Regions from separate parts of the Bacillus sp. Medicinal_06 genome, predicted to be linked through region 2. Evidence: riboswitches for the same ligand, from Rfam matches in the RefSeq annotation. Region 2 holds a riboswitch; the other holds the start of a gene.

Region 1 (15,187 bases), on a different contig from region 2:
TTTACAACGTCAGCAGCTATATTGTGAGGAGGATGTAGAAAATAATCTTCCCAAGGCTATAGCAGCCCAAAGGCGCTTGCAAGCAATTAATAGTCATGTAACGATAAAGGCTCTTGTCCAGGATGTAACAGCTGAAGAATTAGAAGAGCTCGTTAAAAATGTTGATATCATGATTGATGCGACTGATAATTTTGAAACACGTTTTATCGTTAATGATATATCACAAAAGTATTCTATTCCGTGGATTTACGGGGCGTGTGTAGGAAGCTACGGTCTTTCTTATACGATTTTACCAGGAAAGACTCCGTGTCTATCTTGTTTATTACAATCCATCCCGCTTGGCGGAGCGACATGTGATACAGCAGGGATCATTTCACCTGCTGTATCTCTCGTTGTTTCTCACCAAGTAACGGAAACTCTTAAACTTTTAGTAGGAGATGATGAGGCACTTAGGGAAGAGCTTGTATCGTTTGATGTATGGAAAAATGAATATTCATGTATGAATGTACAAAAACTTCGAAAACATAATTGTCCTTCATGTGGTGAGGAAGCTGTGTATCCGTATTTAAATAAGGATAATACGTCAAAAACTGCAGTTTTATGCGGGAGAAATACAGTTCAAATTAGACCTCCCCATAAAGAACAATTAGATTTTGAACGGTATAAAGAACTGCTGCGCGATCGTGTAACTGATTTAATGGTGAATCCATATTTATTATCATTTTCGGTTGAAGATAAGAGACTAGTTGCGTTTCAAGATGGCCGGGTTCTTGTACATGGAACGAAAGATATAGTAGAAGCAAAAACAATTTACCATCGTTATTTTGGATAGGAAAAGGGTGAGTGAGATGAAAGTGAATAAAGCTTTAACAATTGCTGGATCTGATAGCGGCGGTGGTGCTGGGATTCAAGCAGATTTAAAAACATTTCAAGAGCTAGGTGTATATGGAATGACGGTTATTACTGCTATTACAGCCCAAAATACACTTGGTGTGCAAGGTGTATATCCAGTTGCAATAGAAGGGATTCAGGAGCAATTAAATTCTATTGGTACAGATTTAACACCAGATGCTGTGAAGCTTGGTATGCTATTTAGTAGCGAAATTATTAAGGTTGTTGCAGAAAACATTAAAAAATTTGGCTGGAATAATATTGTACTAGACCCTGTTATGATTGCAAAAGGTGGAGCATCTCTATTACAACAAGAAGCTGTGCAAGCATTAAAGGAATATTTACTACCAATTGCCACAGTTATAACTCCCAATGTACCGGAAGCAGAAGTATTAACAGGAATGGAGATTCATAATATAGAAGATAGCAAAGAAGCTGTAAAAGTATTGCACAAATTAGGTGCTCAGTATGTTCTTATGAAAGGTGGACATGCTGAATACCAAGGTAACGAAGTAATTGATTTACTTTTTGATGGTCAGCAGTTTGTTGAATTTAGAAGCGAAAGAATTGATTCAAAACAAACGCATGGTAGTGGTTGTACATTTGCATCTGCTGTAACGGCGGGACTTGCAAAAGGGTATCCGATTGAAGAAGCGGTTCAAGAAGCGAAACAGTTTATTAGCATAGCAATTGAACAGCAATTAAATATTGGAAGTGGTCATGGACCAACGAATCATTTTGCATATAAACGACAAGAAACACGTGTATAAATATTCGTATTCGGAAACAGGAGCTAGCAGGCTCCTGTTTTTGTCGTTATTTGTCGCGCGGTCGATATCCTTTGTCGAATCGCCGATATATTGAAAAAATCGCTGATATATGTTGAGAAACGGTCGATATATTTGGATTTGCGCCGATAAAATTTCATTTGCCAATTTTTCTCTACAGCGCTCTTGCTAAAAATTCTATCTCTCCCGTTTAACGGTCATATAACTGGCTTTTTTGTTGTTTACTTTTTCCATATTTAGGAGTATTATATCAGCCAGAATCTTTTTTTGTAACGCTGAGTCCAATTCATTTGGAGCGGAGGAACCAAATTGTGCATGGTCACTAGGGGTGAATCTTTCATGATGAAAGTAGGGCTACTCTCAAAGTCCGAATCCGACAGCTAACTTCGTAAGCGTCTTGGGAGAGGATGGTGCATGGATGGATATATCGCTTCATCGGTCTGATTAGTATAGGAGAATATCAATCTATATTCGAATTCTTTTATGCTAAGGAGGAAGATGTACATGGATGAGGAAAAAGAATTAACACTCGTTTGTGTAGGGGAAGAAAGTAAAGTAAATAGTTTAAGAAAGTTAATATCTTTTCAAAGTGATTTAATTATTTTTACAGCAAATGAACAAATAGCAGATGAAGTGCGAGCATATGGCTTTGAATCAACGTATTACTGCAATAAGGAACTAAATATAACAAGTATTTGTAACGGAATAAAAAAAGTAATCTTACTAGGAGATGAACTTCCAACGGTTAGTTTCTTTACGGAGCGCATTCGCTTTTCTTTTCAAGCGCCTATTACAGTTGTTACAAGGAATAAACGATATCCCGTAAGGCTCTATGAAACAATTGGAGCTAAATTTGTAGTGTTTACAAATTGTGATAACATTTCTTTTTTATTTTTTGAATAGGGCGGAGGAAGTGAAGATGAAGGTGTTATTACGTGAGGATATAGCAAATCGTTGGGCGGTATCATTGGAGCGAGTTCAAGAATTAGCCATGCAAGATCCTATTTTTCCAGATCCATATATAGTCTTGCCATCGAAAGATAATTTGTATTTAGAAGCGGATATTATTGAATATGAGAAACTGCATGTGGAGCTGTCACAAATTTATATTCGAGGGAGAAATTTACGTTCATTTTTACAAAGAGAATAAGTTTTGAATAGAAAAGAGAGCGAGTTTTAAGTGTTACAAACTATACACTTAAAATCATTCGCTCTTTTTTCTTTCATATTTAAAAGATGATTAATGAAAAAGAAAGGAAAGACAAGGAAACAGATGAGAAAATATTAAAAACCCTTAATGTAAACGCTTAAACGGCGGGATATTTTCTTATTTTAGGTAATTTTCCTCTTTACAAGTGAAATAGAGAGGAGTATATTTACATTCATAAATTGTTCATAAAAATTTCCAAAAACAACCTGATATCGCTGAGTCCAATTATTTGGAGCGGGGGAACCAATTTTGTGCATTGTCACTTGGGGTGAATCTTTCATTACGAAAGTAGGGCTACTCTTTAGGCCCGAATCCGACAGCTAACCTCGTAAGCGTTTGGAGAGGAGGTTTACTTTTGTGTTGTTCATTTTTGAACACTGAGTAGAGCCTCAGTGTTCTTTTTTTGATAGGTAAATGGTAAATTTTAACATTTTGAAATGAGGGATTGGAATGCTAGATGTAGTGATAATCGGAATCTTTGTTGTATTAGTAGCATCGATGATAGGGCTTACGAGCTGGTCAGATAAAGTTGTGAAAGAAGGGAAGCAATCATGATGATTGCCTTATCAGTTATTGTAGCAGCGATTACTGTGTATTTAGTTTATGCGTTATTAAATCCGGAGAAGTTTTAATTAGGGGGAAAAGGCGATGATGGTATGGGTGGCAGCTATCGTAACGATATTATTATTTGTGCTACTAGCGAAACCGATGGGGGCTTATTTAGAAAAAGCGTTTCAAGGTAGTAAAACATTAGAGAAAGTATTTGGACCAATTGAAGGAGTCATTTTTAAATGTGGTGGTATAAAGCAGTGTAATCAGACATGGGTACAATACGCATTAGCGATGTTGTTAACAAATGGACTTATGATTCTATTTGTTTATCTTGTTTTTAGATTGCAAGGTATTCTCCCATTAAATCCAAGTAAAGTGGAGGGTATGGAACCTACACTTGCATTTAATACAGCAATTAGTTTTATGACGAATACAAATTTACAACATTATAGCGGTGAAAGTGGTTTGTCGTATTTATCACAGATGATTGGAATTACGTTTATGATGTTTACTGCACCAGCGACAACATTAGCGTTAGCAATTGCATTTATTCGTGGTCTAGCAGGAAAAGAATTAGGAAATTTCTTCGTTGATTTTGTTCGATCAATTATAAGGGTGTTAATGCCAATCGCATTTGTTATGGCACTTGTATTCATAGCACAAGGAATGCCACAAACGTTCAGTGGCACTGCGGTAGCACATACACTTGAAGGTGCAAAACAGATGATTCCGCGCGGTCCGTTAGCATCTTTAGAATCTATTAAAATGCTAGGGAATAACGGTGGAGGATTCTTTGGGGTTAACTCGGCACATCCTTTTGAGAACCCAACAGCAATTACAAATGTATTACAAATGATGCTTATGATGTTGATTACAACATCAATTCCATTCACATATGGAAGAATGATAGGCAGTAAAAAACAAGGAAGAATTTTATTTGTATCCATGCTCATGATGTTTATTATTGGATTTGGTACAGTTGTAACGGCTGAATTACAAGGAAATCCAGTATTAAATCATTTAGGAATGGATAGTACAGAGGGGAATATGGAAGGGAAAGAAGTTCGATTAGGAACAGTAATGACATCTTTATTTGCGACAGTAACAACTGCTTCTGAAACAGGTGGGGTTAACGCGATGCATGATACATTTACGCCAATTGGCGGGATGTTACCACTTGTGAATATGCTGTTAAATACAGTGTTTGGCGGTGTCGGGGCAGGATTTATAAATGTTATGATGTATGCGATGATTGCGGTCTTTATTTCAGGTTTAATGGTCGGACGTACACCAGAGTTTCTTGGTAAAAAGCTAGAAGGAAAAGAAATGAAGCTAATCGCAGTAACATTATTATTCCAACCATTATTAATTTTGGGTGCATCAGCGATTGCTTTTTCTACAAGTTTAGGCACGGATGCAATTACAAATTCAGGATTCCATGGTATTACACAAGTAATCTATGAATTTACTTCATCGGCAGCAAATAATGGTTCTGGTTTTGAAGGATTAGCAGATAATACACCATTTTGGAATATTTCAACCGGACTTGTGATGTATTTAGCTCGTTTCTTTGGCTTAGTCACAATGCTTGCAGTGGCAGCTTCATTGAAAGAGAAAACATTAGTACCGGAAACAGTCGGAACATTCAGAACGGATAACGGTTTATTTGGTGGAATTTTCGTTGGCACAATTTTTATTGTTGGTGCATTAACATTCTTCCCAGTATTAGTATTAGGGCCAATTGCAGAGTTTCTAACTCTATAAGAAAGAAGCGAGGGGAATAAACATGAGACCAGCTATGGTGAAAGAGAAGCATATACAAGCCGTGCCATCTCCAAAACGAGAAGATGGTGAAATAAGAAGCGCGAAAACAATGGATCGTGATATTGTATCAACTGCTTTAAAACAATCCATTGTAAAGTTAAATCCGAAGCAAATGGTTAAAAATCCAATTATGTTTGTTGTGGAAATTGGCTTTTTCATTACATTGATTTTATCAATTGTACCGAGCTTATCAACAAATGTTCCATTATGGTTCAATATAACAGTTACACTCGTTCTATTATTTACAGTTCTCTTTGCAAATTTTGCAGAAGCGTTGGCAGAAGGACGGGGAAAGGCACAAGCTGATTCGTTAAAACAGTCGAAAAAAGATGTCTTTGCTAATATTGTAAAAGAAAATGGAGAGGTTACGAGAGTTTCAGCATCTAGTTTGAAAAAGGGTGACATCGTTCTTGTGAAACAAGGCGAGATGATCCCAGGTGATGGAGAAGTTATACGCGGTTTAGCATCGGTAGATGAATCCGCTATTACAGGGGAATCAGCCCCAGTAATGAAAGAAGCGGGCGGCGATTTTTGTTCTGTGACAGGCGGAACGATGGTTGTGAGTGATGAAATTACGATACAGATTACAAGTAATCCAGGTGAGTCGTTTTTAGATAAAATGATTTCGTTAGTCGAAGGAGCAACACGTCAAAAAACGCCAAATGAAATTGCGTTAAATACAGTACTAACTAGCTTAACATTAATCTTTTTAATTGTAGTTGTCACACTGCCGTTATTTACGAATTATTTAGGTTTTCAAATTGATACATCGATTCTCGTTGCCTTACTTGTTTGTTTAATTCCAACAACAATTGGTGGATTGTTATCTGCGATTGGGATAGCTGGGATGGATCGTGTCACAAAGTTTAATGTACTTGCAATGAGCGGGAAAGCAGTAGAAGCAGCAGGGGATATCAATACGATCATCTTAGATAAAACGGGTACCATTACATTTGGGAATCGTATGGCGCATACTTTGTTACCTGCCGGAAATGAAACAATTGAAAAATTAGCAAAATGGGCGGCGCTTAGCTCTGTATTAGATGAAACACCAGAAGGCCGTTCCGTTATTGAGTATGTAAACTCAAAAGGTCTTTCTTACAATGCGTCAGAAGCAGAAACAGGAGAATTTGTTCCATTCAAAGCAGAAACAAGAATGAGTGGTGTTGATTTAAACGATGGAGTAAAGGTAAGAAAAGGAGCTGTTGGAGCGGTCGTTGATTGGGTGCAGTCTCAAGGTGGAACGATTCCGAAAGATTTACATCAAAAGGCAGATTTGATTGCAAAAGAAGGTGGAACACCACTTGCGGTTGCAGCGGGGAATCGTATTTTCGGTTTAATCTATTTAAAGGATACTGTAAAACCGGGTATGCGTGAGCGATTTGAACAACTTCGTCAAATGGGGATTAAAACCGTAATGTGTACGGGTGATAATCCATTAACAGCGGCAACGATTGCCAAAGAAGCGGGGGTAGATGAATTTGTAGCAGAATGTAAGCCAGAAGATAAAATAGCTGTTATTAAAGCAGAGCAAGAAAAAGGAAAATTAGTTGCAATGACGGGTGATGGTACGAACGATGCACCGGCACTTGCACAGGCTGATGTTGGCCTTGCGATGAATAGTGGTACAGCGGCGGCGAAAGAAGCAGCGAATATGATTGATTTAGATTCCAATCCAACGAAAATTATTGAAGTGGTAGCAATTGGAAAACAGTTATTGATGACGCGTGGTGCATTAACGACATTTAGTATTGCAAATGATATTGCGAAGTATTTTGCGATTATACCTGCAATGTTTACAGTGGCAATTCCGCAAATGGAAGCATTAAACATTATGGGGTTACATTCGCCATTTTCAGCCATTCTTTCAGCGCTCATTTTTAACGCAATCATCATCCCAATGTTGATTCCGCTAGCAATGAAAGGAATTTCTTATAAACCGATGAGTTCGAATGCATTGCTCTCGCGTAACTTATTTATTTACGGTTTTGGCGGTGTACTTGTACCATTTATCGGTATTAAACTCATTGATTTAGTCGTTGGACTATTCATTTAATAGAGAAGGGGACATACTCATGACAGAAAAACAAAGTTTCTTAGGACCCGTCGTTCGTTTAACTGGTGTGCTTGTTGTGTTATGTGGATTGATTTATCCATCTGCGGTAACTGGGGTTGCACAAATAACGATGAAGGATAATGCAGATGGAAGTTTAATATATGATAAAGGTAAAGTAATTGGTTCTAAATTAATCGGTCAAGAATTTAAATCTCCAAAATATTTTCAAGGGCGTATATCCAGTATTGAGTATAAAGCAGAAGGTTCTGGATCTAATAACTATGCGCCTTCTAATCCGGAACTACTGCAACGTACAGAACAAAGTATTGAAAAATGGAAAAAAGATAATCCTTCTGTACCAGTAACTGAAGTGCCGATGGATCTAATTACAAATTCAGCTTCTGGACTTGATCCAGATATTAGTCCAAAATCCGCATACGCACAGGTGGATCGTGTTGCGAAAGAAACACAAATTTCAAAAGACAAATTAAAAGATATGATTGCTTCACATACAGAAGGTCGTGCACTTGGTTTATATGGGGAAGAACGTGTCAATGTATTAAAGTTAAACATCGAAGTGCAAAAACTAACAAAATAATAGATAAACTACCTCAATCCATATCGATTGAGGTAGTTCGTTTTGTAAGGATGTGATAAGAATATGTACGCTGAAAATGATGAACCCACATTTCAAAGAAGATCACCAGAGGAATATTTAGAGGAAATAAGGAGAATGAATCGAGGGAAATTGAAGCTATATGTAGGTGCTGCTCCAGGAGTAGGAAAAAGTTATAAAATGTTGTTTGATGCGCAGGAAATGAAAAAAGAGAACATTGATATTGTCATTGGTTTAATTGAAACACATGGAAGAAAAGAGACAGAAGAAGCAATTGCTGATTTAGAAAAAGTCCCTTTAAAAGAAATAAACTATAAAGGAAAAGTATTTTATGAGCTTCATGTAGAAGGGATTATAAAGAGAGCACCACAAGTAGTTGTTGTCGATGAACTAGCACATAGCAATATCCCAGGATCAAAACATAAAAAGAGATATATGGATGTAGAAGAACTATTAGAGGCGGGAATATCAGTATTATCAGCGTTTAATATCCAACATTTAGAAAGCGTTCATGATATTGTAGAACAAATTACAAACGTAAAAGTACGAGAGCGCATTCCAGATTTTATTTTACAAAAAGCAAATGAGATTCAACTTGTTGATGTAACACCGGAAGTGCTGCGGAAACGATTAATTGATGGAAAGATATATAAGGAAGAAAAAATTCAGAAAAGCTTACAAAACTTTTTTACAGTTAATAATTTAGGAGCTTTGAGAGAGTTATCGCTTAGAGAAGTTGCAGACGATATGGATGATAAAATTAGCCAATCGGTAATGGATCCAATAGGTGTAAAGGAAAAAATTCTCGTTTGTGTGCAATATAGTTCAACAGCAGAGAAATTAATACGGCGTGGTTGGCGTATGGCAGATCGATTAAATGCTGAATTATATGTATTAAATGTTGAAAGAGAAAAGATAGAATCATTATCGGTAAGCAAAAGGCAAACAATTGATGAGTGGCAATCATTGACGAATCAATTTCATGCTACGTTTTTGTTGGAAGAAGCAAAAGGAAGAAAACCAGCTGATGTCATTATTGAAGTTGCAAAACGATTACAGGTCACTCAAATTTTACTCGGTCAATCAGCAAGAACAAGATGGGAAGAAATTAGAAAAGGATCTATTGTAAATGAAATTATGAGGCAAACGAAGCATATTGATATTCATATTGTTGCTGATCAAAGAGTGTAAAGTGTTTCTTTGAAATAAAGTTTGATCATCTATTACTGCCCATTTATCCCCATTTTGCATCCATATAAATAGGCAGCTGCATAGGATAAAAGGTAAATGAAATCATGAGAGGAGCATGAATATGTACCGTAAATCATGCCATCACTATCAGTGGGAAAATCCAATGCATAGCAATTGGAATAACAACAATTGGATATATAATTGGAATCCTTATTATTGTAATAGGAACAATAACAACTGGAATCCTTATTACGGAAGCAGCAGATTAACAGATTATGGACCGAAACCATTTGTAGTGAATATTGACCAAGCTACTAAGCAAAATAATACTTACCGCACCGCTTTATGGACAGGGGAAAACTTACAGGTGACTCTGATGAGTATTCATGTTGGAGGTGATATCGGTTTAGAGGTCCACCCGACAACTGATCAATTCATACGTATTGAAGAAGGTCAGGGGCTTGTTCAAATGGGGGATAGCAAAGATAAATTAGATTTTCAAGAAATGGCCTATGATGACTATGCGATTATGATACCTGCTGGAAAATGGCATAATGTAACCAATATGGGTAATATACCACTTAAAATTTACGCTATCTATGCACCGCCAGAGCATCCGTATGGTACAGTTCATGAAACAAAAGCAATTGCCACTGAAGAAAGCCGCTATTACTAATCAACTAATAGGTGCTAATGTTCGATAAAACGTATCTTAAAACGATCAAACTTTTTATAAAAAAATTTAAATTTGCTGAAGAAGACTCCATTTTGATCAATCTTTTTTCAAAATGGAGTCTTCTTATATACTTTAAAATATAAGTTTGTGGGGTGTTTTTAATCAGACTTTATTCAAAAACTACATAAAGCGAGAATGTCTAAGTCCAGGAAAAGAGCTGTTCTCGGATACTCTCTTTTTTGCTTGTTATTTAGCCTTTTGAATTTCTGCGTTTCTTACAGGATGATGAGCTAGCTTTTTCATCGAATATAAGACCACGATTAGAAAAAGAACTGCCCCTGTAAAGAAGATCCAAAAGTAATTTTGATTAAATAATAGAAAACCACCTACAATTGGTCCCATGCCCATTCCAATATAACGAATAAAGTTATAAATTCCAATGGCAGTTGCTCTTTCTTCTACAAATTCTTCTGTTAATAAAGTGGTATGTGTCGGCATGGATAACCCCATGCTAAAACCGTATAGGGATATGACAAGGAGAACCGTGGGAATACTTAGATGGTATGTGAAAGAGAATAGAATGACGCATATGATATTGAAAAAGCTAGTAATCAGTAAAGCTTGTTTTGTAGTAAGGAATCTTTGTAAAAACTTGTAGCAATAACTTCCTAGCATAATACATAAGGACATTGGTACAAATATCATTCCAATTTCACCTGCATTTTGATGAAATAAATTTGTGAGTATGCTAGGTAAAAAAACGAGAAAACAAAAGTAAATACAAAACTGTATAAAGCCAATGATTGCGATAGAAAATCCAGTGTTATTTCTTAAAATACTCCGATAAGGCTTAGCTTTTTTAGCTGTTTTAGGCAGAGCGGGTTTTGTTTCTGGTAGCAATGTAACATTTACAATTAACAGGAATACACCAATTGTAGATAAGAATAGAAAAATAGATACGTGACCATTTATATTTCCAAGATAACCGCCTATGAGAGGACCTACAGCAGGAGCAAGGGCAAGTATCATTTGGTAAAGACTCATCGCTTTTCCGCGTTCCTTTCCTTCGAATAAGTCACCAATAATGGTAGCAGCTACAACAGGAATGGCTGCTATTCCTATTGCTTGAACGGCTCTGAAAATAAGAAATATATAAATATTTGCTGTAAAAGCACAGCCAATGGTACCGATTGTACTGATGAATAGGCTAGGAATCAAAATATATTTTCGCCCTTTTGTATCAATGAATGGTCCATAAATAAGCTGCATAATGGCAAGAACAAAAGTAAAAATAGAGACAGTTAAATTTACAAGATAAAGAGAGGTGTGAAAGGAATCTTGAATCATTGGTAAAATAGGTGTGTAAATATTTTGAGCAAAAGAACCTAATAGAGCACTCAGGCAAACAATGTATAGAATGGAGTTTAATCTTGATGAAGATAATGAATGTCTCATAATAAACCCTCCTTAATTTAGTTTCCTCGGAAACTAAATTAATTTTAACATTATTTTCTCACTTGTAAAGATAAAAAAATGATTTTACAATGGTATATAGTTAAATTGTTTCTATGGAAACTTAAACCGTATTATGGAGGGGATCCGATTTGGACCGTACATTAAGGCAAATAGAAATACTTTCGGATATTCGCACACTTGTTCATAAGAAAGAAGAGCATATGAAGGAAAATGATGAGCGGTTTCTTCGTGAGACAGGTGTAAGCGGTATGTCTCTATCAGAACTACACGTAATTCAATGCATAGGAACAAAAGGTTTAATGAATGTGACAGCGATTACGGAAGAGATGGGAATGACAAAGGGAGCCATTTCTAAAATTTGTACAAAATTGTTTCATAAACAATTTGTTGAAAAGATGAAAATGCTAGATAATCAAAAAGAAATATTTTTCCGTTTAACAGATAGTGGAAATGAAATTTATATAGCACATGAGACACTTCATCAACAAGCTGAAGAGAAGTGGCTATTACTTTTAAGTCAATATACAGAAGAGGAATTGTCATTGATTCAAAGGTTTATAAAGGATGTAGGAGCGCATTTAGAAAAGTAGAGGAATAATTTCTGCTCGCATTAAGCCTTCTGAATATGGTTTTTGGAGAGACTCGTATATAATAGAAAGAGATACTTAACAAGATGAATAATTAAAGAGTCTATATATATAAAGAGGAGAGAAAACAATGCTTGAAAATACGGGGTTAGTATTAGAAGGCGGCGGTATGCGCGGCGTATATACGGGGGGAATACTAGAATACTTTATGGAACAGGATTTATATTTCCCATATATTATTGGTGTTTCAGCAGGAGCTTGTCATGCGGCGTCATATATTTCAAGACAAAGAAATCGAAATAAAACAGTAAATATTGATTATGCAACACATCCAAGATACTTATCTTACAAAAATTTATGGAAAAAACGACAGCTATTTGATATGGACTTTATTTTTCGTGAAATTCCAGAAAAGCACGTGCCATTTGATTTTGACACATATTTTAATAGTGCAGAGCGTTTTCTAGTAGGGACGACAGACTGTGAAACAGGTAAACCAATGTATTTTGAAAAAGAAGGTACAAATGAAGATGCATTGACGTTACTACAAGCATCTAGCTCATTGCCATTTATCGCACCAGTTGTAAATTATCGTGGTAAACAATTATTGGATGGCGGCATTTCGGACCCAATTCCAGTTCGAAAAGCGCAAAAAGATGGCTATGAGAAATCAGTTGTTATTTTAACGAGAAATCATGGATATGCTAAGAAAAAATCAAAATTTGGATGGATTGCAGCGAAGGCTTATAAGAAATATCCACACCTTGTAAATACAATGCTAACTCGCTATGAAACATACAATGAGACGCTTCATTACATTGAAAAAGAAGAATTAGCTGGCAATCTATTCGTCATTCGTCCAGAAGTGCCACTTCAAGTAGACCGAATGGAAAAAGACCCACAAAAACTGCAAAATTTATATGAGCAAGGATATAAGGATGCTGCGAGACAGTTTGCGGATTTACAGGCGTTTTTACAAAGTTAATGGATGGAAAACCTCTTAAAGAGGTTTTCTTGTTTTTTAAATAGATTGAATATAAAATCTATTACTTTTCAATATGTGGTATAATATGGATATAACATTTGAAGGAATGGTACATATGGGAAATGTATATAAAGGACTTCGGCACACTGGGTATTTGGCAATGATTATTTTTGGCGGCGTATTTCTATTACGCTTTATGATTCATGATGAATTTTTATTAGATCAACTCATTGGTTTCAGCGCGGGACTGGTGATGTTTATTTCTTCGTTTTTGATTCAAAAGTATAGTAAAGAATTGCAAATGAATGAAGAGTATTAGAAAAAAGCCTTGGTTCACTCAAAATTTGTGAACCAAGGCTTTTTGTTTCCCTCGCTATTTGCGAGTAAGCTTCTTTTTTGTAAATGAAAATGCAAGTGCACCAATTAAGATACTACCTTTTATAATATCTTGTGCATAATAAGGAACATTCATCATTGTTAAACCATTTAATATAATTCCAATTAAGATAGAACCAAGAAATGTTCCAATTACATTTGGCTTTTTTGCGCCAAACATTGCATAGCCAATATAAGCAGCTGCAACGGCATCCATTAGCAATGGTGCGCCAGCTGAAACTTGCCCTGTTCCAATTCTGCTACTCAAAATAATCCCACCAATCGAGGCGAATAAACCACTAATCATATAAGCATATAAACGATAACGATCTGTAGGAATTCCAGCTAGTCTAGCAGCTTCGCGATTTCCACCTGTTATATAAAAGAAACGACCATACGTTGTTTTTTCTAGAAATAGATAGGAAATGAGAACTGCTGTAAGCATGATAATAACAGGAACTGGGATGCTAGCAAGAGCCCCTTGACCGATAAATAGAAAGGATGGAATAAAATGTCCTGAAGCAGTTCCGTTTGCTCCAGACATTCCTTCGTAAATAGAAGATCCTTTTGAAAATGTTAAGTGTACGCCATTAACAATATACATGACACTTAGTGTAGCTAGTAAGTCAGGTAATTTAATACGAATAATAAGTAGTGCATTTAACAACCCGACTAATAGGCCACAAAGAATAGGGATAAGGAGTGTCATCCATAATTCTTGGCGATATAAAACGAGACATGCAGCAGAGGCGATTGTTGCTAGGCTAGCTGTAGAGCCAACTGACAAATCAAATCCATCAACAATTAATGTGAAGGTGACCCCAATTGCAAGTAATGTAACGATAGAAACGGAACGTAAAATGTCACTAATATTGTTATAAGTTAAAAAAGAATCATTTACAATTGAGAAGAAAATTGTCACGCCTATAATAATAGCAATTGTACTAAATTGATAAAAAAGATTAGTAGATAGGAATGTTTTTTTCGTTTTAGTTTCGTGAACTAGATTCAACGGAATAGCTCCCTTCAGATAAATGTAAAAGTTGTTCAGGTGAAAGTTCATGAGGAAGGTATTCACCTATAAATTCTCCATTCACTAGTATTAAAATACGATCAGCAATGTGTAATGCTTCATCCTGTTCGCCTGTAAAGTAGAGAACGGAACTTCCCTTCTCTGTAATGTGCCGAATAAATTGAAAAATGTCTTGTTTTGCAGCTACGTCGACACCTTTTGTTGGTTCATCTAAAAGAAAGAGATTGGGCTTAAAGCCAGTCCATTTCGCAATAGAAACTTTTTGCTGATTACCACCGCTAAGTGAATGGACGGAAGTTTTTGGATTACTTGGTGAAATGCTGAAAGAAGTGATAGCCGTTTCAGCACAGCTGATTTCTAATTTTTTTTGTTTCCAACCTAATTGATGTAAATTCATATGCTCTATAATGTTTTCAGATAAGAATAATCCTTGTTTTCGTCTTTCTTCAGGTACAAGTGCAATCTTTGCTTCAATGGCATCGCGTGGTGTCTTAATGGTTATATTTTTATCATTTATCGTTGCTTGATAAGCATGGCGAGCACCAAATAATGTTTCCGCAAGTGTTGTTTTCCCGCTTCCGATTAATCCATATATAACAATTGTTTCTCCTTTTCGAATAGTAAGCGAAACAGGAGAACGATTTTTGTGTAACTGAAGATGATGAACTTGAAATATATCTTCTGTATGTTGCTTCGTTTTTGTATTTACAGGAATTGAAAGCTGTTTTCCTGTCATTGCTTCAACAATTTTTTGGTCAGTAATCTTTGTGATCGTTTCTGATAATGCAACGGTACCATTTCGTAATATAGTTACAACATCTGCAAATTTTCTGATTTCTGATAAGCGATGGGAAATTAATACGATTCCAATTCCTTGCGCCTTTAATTGCTGCAATAGCTTACCAAAGTTTTCAACTTCTTTTGGCC
Region 2 (9,978 bases):
GAAATAAAATTATTTTAATATAATTATTTCTCCGATATGCAATTATGCATAGTATATACATTATTCCGCAAATATAAAAAGATAGCTTTACCCAAGTAAAGCTATCAAAAAAATCTATTATTCTTTATTTTTTCAAGTGATAAGGTACCGTCGTAATAACTACATTTCTCTTATAAAGCAAGAATGCACGAATTAATAAGCTCGACTGGTTATGAAGAATATTATGCCAGCCTTTCTTAGGAATAAATTGCGGTATTACTACAGTAACCCGGTAATTTGATTCACTTGCTTTATATTGAACTGTATCAATAAATTTGGTCAGTGGCTGAATAATACTTCTGTAATGAGAGTGAAGTGTCACCAGTCTAACTTCAGGCTGCCATTTCTTCCACTTCTCTTCAAAATTCTTTTCATCTTCTCTTTCAAATGCAACATATACGGCGATAATTTGATCTGGTGAAAGAGACTTTGCATAATTCAATGAATTTTCTACTACATGAGTCATACCGGCTACAGGAACGATGATTACGTTCCCTTCGATTGGCACAATTGATTCACAAGTTTTAAGGCTTAACTGATCTCCTACTGCTTCATAGTGTTTTTTAATTCGATGGAAAATAAAAATGATAACAGGTAAGAAAACAAGCACAGTCCAAACTTGTGCAAACTTAGTTAAAAAGAACATACTCATAACGATAAAACTAATAACGGCACCTGTTAAATTAATTGTTAATTTCAAAATCCACCCTTGTGGCTTTTCACGAATCCATTTTACTACCATTCCAGTCTGAGATAACGTAAATGGAATAAATACCCCTACTGCATATAGCGGGATAAGATGTTCTGTTTGACCTTGAAACGCAATAATTAAAATAATAGAAGCAATTCCAAGTATGATAATACCGTTTGAATAGCCTAATCGATCGCCTCTAATCGTAAACATTCTTGGAATAAACTTATCTTTCGCAAGATTAACTGCTAATAAAGGAAATGCTGAATAGCCGGTGTTAGCAGCAAGAATTAATATTAAAGCTGTTGTACCTTGTATAAAAAAGTACATAAAATTCCGTCCAAATGTTTGCTCAGCAATTTGTGAAACTACGGTTACTTCTTTGCTAGGAGTAATTCCGTAATAATAAGCTAGATAAACAATTCCAGAAAATAAAACAGCCAGTAAAGCCCCCATCGCCAGCAATGTTTTTGCTGCATTGTTAGGGGCTGGATCTTTAAAGTTTGGAATTGCATTAGAAATTGCTTCAACACCTGTTAAAGCCGAACTACCTGATGCAAATGCTCTTAACAACAAAAACAAACTGATACCAGCAACTGGTGTTCCAATTGGCGTATGCAAATTTGGTGAAACGTGACCAGTTACAATATTATATATTCCTACTCCTATTAATATAAATAATGCTAAAACGAATAAATAAACTGGATATGCTAAAACAGAAGCGGACTCTGTTACTCCTCTTAAATTTAATATTGTAATAAATAATACAAATATAATCGCAATAATTACATTGTGTTCATGTAAACTAGGAAAGGCAGATGTAATCGCATCTGTACCTGCCGATACACTTACTGCAACTGTTAAAATATAATCTACTAATAAGGATCCTCCAGCTATTAACCCTGGATTCACACCTAAATTTTCTTTTGATACTACATACGCTCCCCCGCCGTGAGGATACGCAAAAATAATTTGTCTATAAGATAAAATTAAAGCTGTTAACAGAATTAATACTCCTATTGCAATCGGAATGGAATACCAAAATGCTAACGCACCCACTGTCGCTAAGGCAATTAATATTTGCTCTGGACCATATGCCACTGATGATAAAGCATCAGAAGAAAGAATAGCTAACGCTTTCTTTTTGTTAAGCTTTTGCTCTCCTAATTCGGTTGATTTTAACGGTCTTCCAATTAAAAATCTTTTTATAGATGAAACCACTGCTGTCCACTCTCCAATAATTTTGTACGAACAATTCTTTGCTAGTTAAAGCTAATAAACTATCTTTTCAGAAAACAAAAAAATGTCTACAAGCCATAACAAATAGACTTGTAGACATCAATTTTTTTGTCGCACAAGCTCCACCTTCCTTCTCAATATAACGCTTACGAGGTTAGCTGTCGGATTCGGGCCTATGAGTAGCCCTACCTTTTTCAAGGATTCACCCCTTGGATTATGCAATAATCCATAAAAACGGGTCCCCCGTACCATGCGGTTTCAGCGATTTAGAAATTTGAAACTGTGGATTATAATACTCCTTTATTTTAAAAAAGTAAACAAAAATTTTCACCCGCCGAATACAAAAAGGATAGAAAAGTAATGATACTTTTTCTATCCTTCAATCATTTCGGTGCTATAAAAACTATACCGGTTCTTTATTTAAAGTCATTTCTTCATATACTTTTAAATTTTGATAGACCGCTTTCAATAATGGTGCATCTACACGAAGTTGTTTTGCTAATTTTAATAAATATCCTTGCAAATGTTCTCCTTCAATTAACGAACCTTTTTCCATATCTCGCTGCATAGATGACTTCATATCATAAGAAATTTTATCAATTGTCTTCATATGTTCCTCAACAATATTTTCTTGAATCGGAGCACCAAATACTTTCATAATCTGTGCTGATTCTTCAAATACACTTCGAAGAAAATCGCGGCCACCATCACTTTCGCGAATCGGTCCTATCGGTGCATGCATTAACGTCGTCACACCTGACATTACTGTAATAAATAAATATTTATGCCACATATCTCGCAAAATATTTTCACTTAGAACAAAACTCGCTTTCGTTCCAGTTAATACTGTAGCAATTTGTTGTATCCTTGCTGAATCATGGTGTTTCATTTCTCCAAACACAAGTCTATCAGCAACACTGGTTTGTACGACTTCTCCTTCATCGTTTAAAGTTGTCTCTATAAAACATAAACCACCACTAACCTTTTCCTCACCAAACTCCTGTTGTAAAAGTGATAAATGAGCAATACCGTTTAGTAGCGGAATTATAACTGTATGATCACCTACAAACGGCTTCAAATCTAGTATTGCTTCTTTTAAGTGATATGCCTTTGTTGAGAATAAAATTACATCAAATGGAGAAACGACATCTTCTTTCGTTACTAATTTGGGTTGAAATGAAAAATCTCCATTCGTACTCCGAATAACGAGACCTTTTTCTTCTAATTGTTGTTTTCGCCTACTACGAACGAGAAAAGTGACATCTTCCCCCTTTTCTACTAAACGTCCACCAAAATATCCTCCGACGCCTCCAGCTCCTAATACTAAAATACGCATATAAAACTCCTCTTTTCCAAACATGAAAATTTTACATCCTTGTAGCATAACTATATTATACATCTGATCCATCAAACAAACAGAAAATTCAACTTTTTAACAAAAGTTAAGGGCTATATACTATATAATATTATTCATTATGTTATTAACGAATAGATTAGTCACATTTCAATTTATGTATTATACACTTAGTAAAAACTTGTATAGTTAGAAAGGATGAGAAGAAATGCAATATCCAATGTTCTTATCTAAGAGATTAACCATACGCCCATTTGAATTAAATGATGCTCCTAAAGTTCAAGAATTAGCAGGAGATAAAGAGGTGGCGAAAACTACTACAATTATTCCTCACCCTTATCCAGATGGCTGGGCAGAAGAGTGGATCCCCTCTACCCATACAGCTATGGATAAGGGGGACAGCTTTCACTAAAAACCCTGCCTCTTCTAAAGTCATGCAAAATTGGGATTGACACAAGAATGAACATTTAAACAAAGTTGTTTGTACTGGGAAGTATATGAAGATACTGTTGTTTACGGTTTAACAAGATCTGATTATAACAAGAGTAAGTAGCTGCTCTTCTTTTTAGCAAATATCAATAATACGAAAATGGAGATTTTTGATTCATTACTTGTTCAATATGAAATCTAACTACTAATAAAGTGAAACTTTAATTAACGAGACTAAGAAAATATCTTCATAAAAAATAAAAATCCAAAAAAAACCATAACATCCTTATAACAATTAAGTTTTAGCTTCTTAATGAATAATTATAAAAGGAGTAAGTCAAAAAATTTTATGACCTACTCTTTTATTTAAACACTTTTCTTGTGTTGATTCACCAGAAGTAATCTGTATTTCCTCATCCCTTAAAAAGGAGTTGAAATACCCTTTCCTCCCCTTATTTTCAAAGTACTTATTCTATCCATACCTATAAAAAATGATATACTAAATTCAAAATCTTTAGAGGAGCTGGCTATTATGGGGATGATTGGACAGTATATATTAGTTACAGATGAAGAATTAAGTAAAATCAAAACCAATGAGTTAGATATTTATTTTAAAGAAGCTGAGTTAGATATCGATAAGTCATGGTAATTACTCCATTTTATTTTATGTGGTGAAATTGGCGGAGGCGAACCACCACTTGGACATGTCGTACCACTTAATGATTCCATCATAGATAACGATTCTCTCGGTACGTTTTATCTTACAGCTAGTGAAGTCGAAGAGGCTTATTCTGCAATACAAGATTTAAACAAATCTGATTTCAACAACATGTTCAACTTTCAAGAATTAATGGATGAACAACTTTATCCACTTGTTGAAGATGATGGCCCAGATGAAATATTAGAATATACCTATAGTTACTTTTTAGAAATTCAAGAACTATATGAACAAGCTGCTGCAAACAAGCAATGTGTAATCTTTTTCATTATCTAAATAGAAATAAAAAACGGATCCTCTCTTTTACGAGAAGATCCATTTTTTATTAAAGTGAACGATTATCCTAATTTCACTTGATTTTCTTCTTCAATTTTTGCTAATGCGATAGCCACTTGCTCTTCTGTTAACTCATGTTCTTTCACATAACGGTTACGCGGGTGGACACGACATTCGTGTGAGCAAGCACGTAAATATTTCGCCTCATTTTCTTCAGAACATAGAATCTGTTTGTTACATTCTGGGTTTGCGCAATTTACATAACGCTCACATGGTTCTTTTGTAAAGTGGTCTTTTCCAACAATAACATGTTCTTTTTGGTTCACTGGTACACCAATACGCTCATCAAATACGTAACATTGACCATCCCAAAGTTCACCTTGTACTTCTGGATCTTTTCCGTATGTTACGATTCCGCCATGAAGCTGACTTACATCTTCAAACCCTTCACGAACTAACCAGCCTGAAAACTTCTCACAACGAATACCGCCTGTACAATACGTTAAAATCTTTTTACCTTCGAGAATTTCTTTATTTTCTCTAATCCAATCTGGTAATTCGCGGAAAGAGTGAATATCAGGTTTAACTGCACCTCTAAAATGACCTAAATCGAACTCATAGTCGTTTCTTGCATCAATGATAACTGTATTTTCTTCTTGCATTGCTTCATAAAACTCTTTTGGTTCTAAATACTTACCTGTTGTTTCTTTCGGATTGATATCATCTTCTAGGCGAAGTGTAACAAGCTCTGACCGAGGACGCACATGCATTTTTTTGAACGCATGCTCATCCGCTTCATCTACTTTAAATACAATCCCTTCAAAACGTGGATCGTTCTTCATTGCTTCCATATATTTCTCTGTTTGTTCAATAGTACCTGAAGCAGTTCCGTTAATTCCCTCTGTTGCCACAAGAATTCTTCCTTTTAACTCAAGTGAATTACAAAATTCTAAATGCTGAGCTGCAAATTCTTCCGGATTCTCAATTGTTGTGTACATGTAGTACAATAACACTCTGTATGGTTTTGGATTTAACATTTTATTTTTACCACCTATCTAAATTCGATATTTTAAAATCATGTATAAGTTAACGATCATATCGGAACATATAAGAATAAGAAAAGATATGTTAACTATTGTTCAAATAACTTTCTCCTATTTACAATGTTTTCCCAGAAGTTAACGCAAATGAAAAACGAGATTACATAACAATCCACTACGGTTGTGATGTAATCCCAATATATTATATAACATACAAATTCGTTTCCAGCAATTAATATGCTGTGAATCCTATTTTACAATTAAAAAACACCCTTTTCCATTCCATATTATAGGTCAACTCTCTTTATTCTCCTACAATTCCAAAAGTTATAACTGTATTTAGGCTTCCTCGTTTATTTTTGTTACATAGTTATTTCGAATGCACCTTTTATTGCGTTAAGTCATATAATTTGCATTAAGGAAACACTTATGTTCAAATAAAAACATCAACTAAAAATATTTAAATGTATTGAAATAACTAATACGAATACATACAATGATTGCATTAAGCTAAGAAACTAAAGGGGAAAACTACTATGAATAAAGCTATAACAAAAGATGAACAAGCTCCTTCACAAAGTACAACAGTTCAATCTGCTCAACTCGCTTTAAGTGGTGAAACAAAAGGAATAAAGAGATTATTACCTTTTCTAGGACCAGCATTCATCGCATCTGTTGCTTATATTGACCCTGGGAACTTTGCTACAAATATTGCAGCTGGATCACAATACGGTTACTTACTACTTTGGGTCATTCTCGCTTCCAATTTAATGGCCGTTTTAATTCAATCACTATCAGCAAAACTCGGGATTGCAACTGGAAAAAACCTTCCTGAAGTCGCTCGTGAGCACTTTCCAAAACCCGTTTCAATTGGCTTATGGATACAAGGTGAACTCGTGATTATGGCTACTGATTTAGCCGAATTTATCGGTGCGGCTTTAGGGTTATATTTATTGTTTGGCATTCCAATGTTACCCGCTGCTTTAATTACCGCAGTTGGATCATTTATTATACTCGAGTTTCAGCGCAGAGGCTTTCGTCCATTAGAAGCTGTTATTACAGGAATGGTCTTTATCGTTGTTGTAGCGTTTGGTGTACAAGTATTTTACGCAAAACCAGAGCTAAGCCCCCTTCTTTCAGGGCTATTTATTCCTAAATTTCAAGGTGTAGATAGTATTTTACTTGCAGCTGGGATTTTAGGTGCAACAGTCATGCCACATGCAATTTATTTGCATTCTGCTTTAACGCAGCGCCGCGTAGTCGGTACAACAGATGAACAACGAAAAAAGATTTTCCGCTTCGAATTCATTGATATTATTATCGCAATGGTGATTGCTGGAGCAATTAACGCAAGTATGCTCATCGTAGCAGCCGCTCTATTCTTCAAAAACGGCTTACATGTTGAAGATTTAGACGTTGCTTTTAATGAGTTTAGCAACTTAGTTGGCCCTGTATCAGCTAGCCTTTTTGGAATTGGATTATTAACTGCTGGTTTATCTAGTTCTTCCGTCGGTACAATGTCTGGTGATATTATTATGCAAGGATTTATCCGTATGCATATTCCTTTATATGTAAGACGATTTATTACTATGATCCCACCTCTTGTTATTATCGCTTTAGGGGTAAATCCAACTTACGCTCTCGTTATGAGTCAAGTCGTATTATCATTTGGGATTGCATTTGCATTAGTACCGCTTATTCTGTTTACAAGTAACAAAAACATTATGGGCGCGCTAGTGAATCATCGTATTACAAATACAATTGCTTGGCTAATTGCTGCGTTAGTTATCGCTTTAAATATTTTCTTACTGTATCAAACATTTACAGGACAATAACAAAAAGGATGTGATACACATTTGTATCACATCCTTTTTGTTTCATTTAGGTGAAATGACATCCCCTATCGATACCTCTTTACCATCCTTCAAACGGACTCCTCCATTTGGCATAGCTGTTCCCTCTATATCTCGAAAATACAATGGTAATCCTTCTGAAAGAAACAAACTCGTCTTAGATGGATCTTGTCGTTGATGGTGTATATGTAGGTGCGGTTCACTGGAATTCCCTGAATTCCCCACTTTTGCAATCACTGTTCCTTCGTTTATATATTGCCCTTCTTTCACTTGTACTGATCCTTTCTGCAAATGAGCAAGGATTAAGTATGTTCCAGTTTCCTCTAAGCGTAAATATATGTGATTACCTGTCATCGAATCAAAATCATCAGTTCCTGGTTTCAAATCCGGTTCATCATTATGAACCGATATAACTGTTCCCGAAGCCGGAGCTACTACCTCCGCACCATATATACCGTAATCTTCTAACTTCGAGCTTTTTATACCAGCTGGCGGAATGAGAAGGTCGTATGCCCAGCGTTGATTAGGTGCCCAAGCGTGATAATTCGTATCCAGCTCATCCCCTCCCCATCCTACTAATACAGCTTGATTCAATGGCAAACGAACCATGACTTTTGGCTTTATTGAATAAACATCGGCCGGGTAAGCAATTTGTCCTATTCCAACAAATCATCCTGCTGGCCAAGCCCCAACTATAGATAAAACCAAAATAAAAATAATTATTTTATCTATACAACTTCTAGAAAACACATCCCAACTAATTGTAGTTATTATGATGATTAAAATAACGATGGAAAAGAAACTAAAAGCTTGTATTCCCCACCAAGCAAAGATAGCTACACTACTGTGGATTTGAAATAAAGTCACGAAGTTTATAAAAAAGATGCGATGTTTTAAATAAAGTCGCGACGTTTTGCCCCATTGGATCTGTTTATCTAAAGGGGTGTTTTTATAGTGAAAAGAAGGTCTGAACTGAAAGGCGGATTAAGGAACTGTTGAGTAGCAATAAAGTTACTCCACATCATTTTTTTATAGATTTTAAAATTCTAAATATCCATTATGAATCTGAAGATTCCCACATATTATAAGAATGATGAGAATTAGAGGAGGGGATTTTATGAAAAAGAAATTATTAATCTTTGGAATACCAACTGTTGCTGTATTAATTATTATTTTTTTAGTAATAGGCAAATCACCTTCCCCATCGGATCTTTCAGCTGAATTTGAAGAAAAGGTTAGAAGTGGGGATGCCGAAGGGTTGATGGATTTGGTTACGGTCGATGAAGGGCTACAATGGGATAAAAATAGCGCTAAAAGTATTATTAATTACTTGAATGAAGAAGAACGCGATTTCAAAGATCAAATAATGTTATTAAATGCACAGGCAAGTTACTATGAAACTGAAGGAATATCGAATAATAAAATTTCCCAATTATATCCTGGTAATAGTATTTCAAGTATCGGTCCATTTTACATAACCAAAGAAGACAGCCTATTTGGCGATAAATACATTCTTAAAGCACGAGGATATAAGCTAAAAGTGAATGGAGAAAAGGGAGCAAAAGTTATCCTAAATGACAAAAATATTGACATGGATAAGGAATCAATCATGTTAGGTACATTTGGACCGGGTGTATACGTTATTAAAGGGCAAAAAAATTTTGATTATGTAACTGTTAAGGATCAAGAAAAGGTCACACTTTTTGATATAGACGATTTTGAGGAAACAGCGAGTTTGAACTTTTCCGGTGAAACAGTACCGGTTAGCATCGATATTCCAACCACTTTATTGGTAAATGGTAAGAAAACAAAAGAAATTGAAGATGATGTTCAATTTGGCCCTGTAAAAGATGGCATTACGTTACAAGGAGTAACGGAATTTCCGTGGGGTAAAGGGAAAAGTGAACTACAGAAAGTTGAAATCAAATCGAAAAAGCAATATAATTTAGCACCCAATCCAATAGTAGATGAGACCATAAAAAAACAGATTACAACAGTGATAAATGATTTTTACAAGAATTCAATCGCAGCCAAAGTAAACAAAGACCCTAATCAGTTAACAAATGTATCAGATCATTTGAAATTGGAGTACACAAAAACCATTGAACGTTATGATGGTAATATACGTTATTTTAAAGGCGACGCCTTAGGCACTAGAATCGATTTTTCACAAGTAACATGTCGAATTGATAAAGGGAGCTATCTTCTTGAAATTCCGGTTGAATATCATGAAAAATCAGAAGAAGGTTATCTTTCTCTTTTGCAGGAAAAGTTCTTAAAGAAATTAATAACACTAAAGTACAATGAAAAACAAAAAAATTGGCTTATTGAAAATGAAG

The links. Region 2 has a riboswitch for cyclic di-AMP ahead of AC1M36_RS10195 (APC family permease). Riboswitches for the same ligand answer to the same signal wherever they lie in the genome.
Region 1: another riboswitch for cyclic di-AMP. It lies ahead of AC1M36_RS10355 (signal peptide protein); the one in region 2 lies ahead of AC1M36_RS10195 (APC family permease).

What each region holds. Positions count from the first base shown of each region.
Region 1 covers NZ_JBWYHD010000004.1:11,178-26,364, forward strand. Annotated here, with positions in the region: gene AC1M36_RS10335 (thiazole biosynthesis adenylyltransferase ThiF) at 1-832, shown strand, start outside; gene thiD (bifunctional hydroxymethylpyrimidine kinase/phosphomethylpyrimidine kinase) at 849-1,661, shown strand; cyclic di-AMP (ydaO/yuaA leader) riboswitch at 1,943-2,090, shown strand; gene AC1M36_RS10345 (hypothetical protein) at 2,184-2,582, shown strand; gene AC1M36_RS10350 (hypothetical protein) at 2,599-2,829, shown strand; cyclic di-AMP (ydaO/yuaA leader) riboswitch at 3,093-3,238, shown strand; gene AC1M36_RS10355 (signal peptide protein) at 3,340-3,444, shown strand; gene kdpF (K(+)-transporting ATPase subunit F) at 3,441-3,521, shown strand; gene kdpA (potassium-transporting ATPase subunit KdpA) at 3,541-5,205, shown strand; gene kdpB (potassium-transporting ATPase subunit KdpB) at 5,228-7,321, shown strand; gene kdpC (K(+)-transporting ATPase subunit C) at 7,341-7,919, shown strand; gene kdpDN (KdpD-like non-kinase potassium sensor) at 7,983-9,128, shown strand; gene AC1M36_RS10385 (cupin domain-containing protein) at 9,250-9,804, shown strand; gene AC1M36_RS10390 (MFS transporter) at 10,051-11,259, opposite strand; gene AC1M36_RS10395 (MarR family transcriptional regulator) at 11,409-11,870, shown strand; gene AC1M36_RS10400 (patatin-like phospholipase family protein) at 11,998-12,852, shown strand; gene AC1M36_RS10405 (hypothetical protein) at 12,938-13,171, shown strand; gene AC1M36_RS10410 (ABC transporter permease) at 13,226-14,239, opposite strand; gene AC1M36_RS10415 (sugar ABC transporter ATP-binding protein) at 14,217-15,187, opposite strand, start outside.
Region 2 covers NZ_JBWYHD010000003.1:606,649-616,626, forward strand. Annotated here, with positions in the region: gene AC1M36_RS10195 (APC family permease) at 125-1,951, opposite strand; cyclic di-AMP (ydaO/yuaA leader) riboswitch at 2,098-2,243, opposite strand; gene panE (2-dehydropantoate 2-reductase) at 2,373-3,305, opposite strand; gene AC1M36_RS10205 (GNAT family N-acetyltransferase) at 3,532-3,735, shown strand; gene AC1M36_RS10210 (DUF1877 family protein) at 4,414-4,746, shown strand; gene trhO (oxygen-dependent tRNA uridine(34) hydroxylase TrhO) at 4,809-5,783, opposite strand; gene AC1M36_RS10220 (Nramp family divalent metal transporter) at 6,323-7,621, shown strand; partial or broken gene AC1M36_RS10225 (M23 family metallopeptidase) at 7,664-8,524, opposite strand; gene AC1M36_RS10230 (TcaA 3rd/4th domain-containing protein) at 8,757-9,978, shown strand, end outside.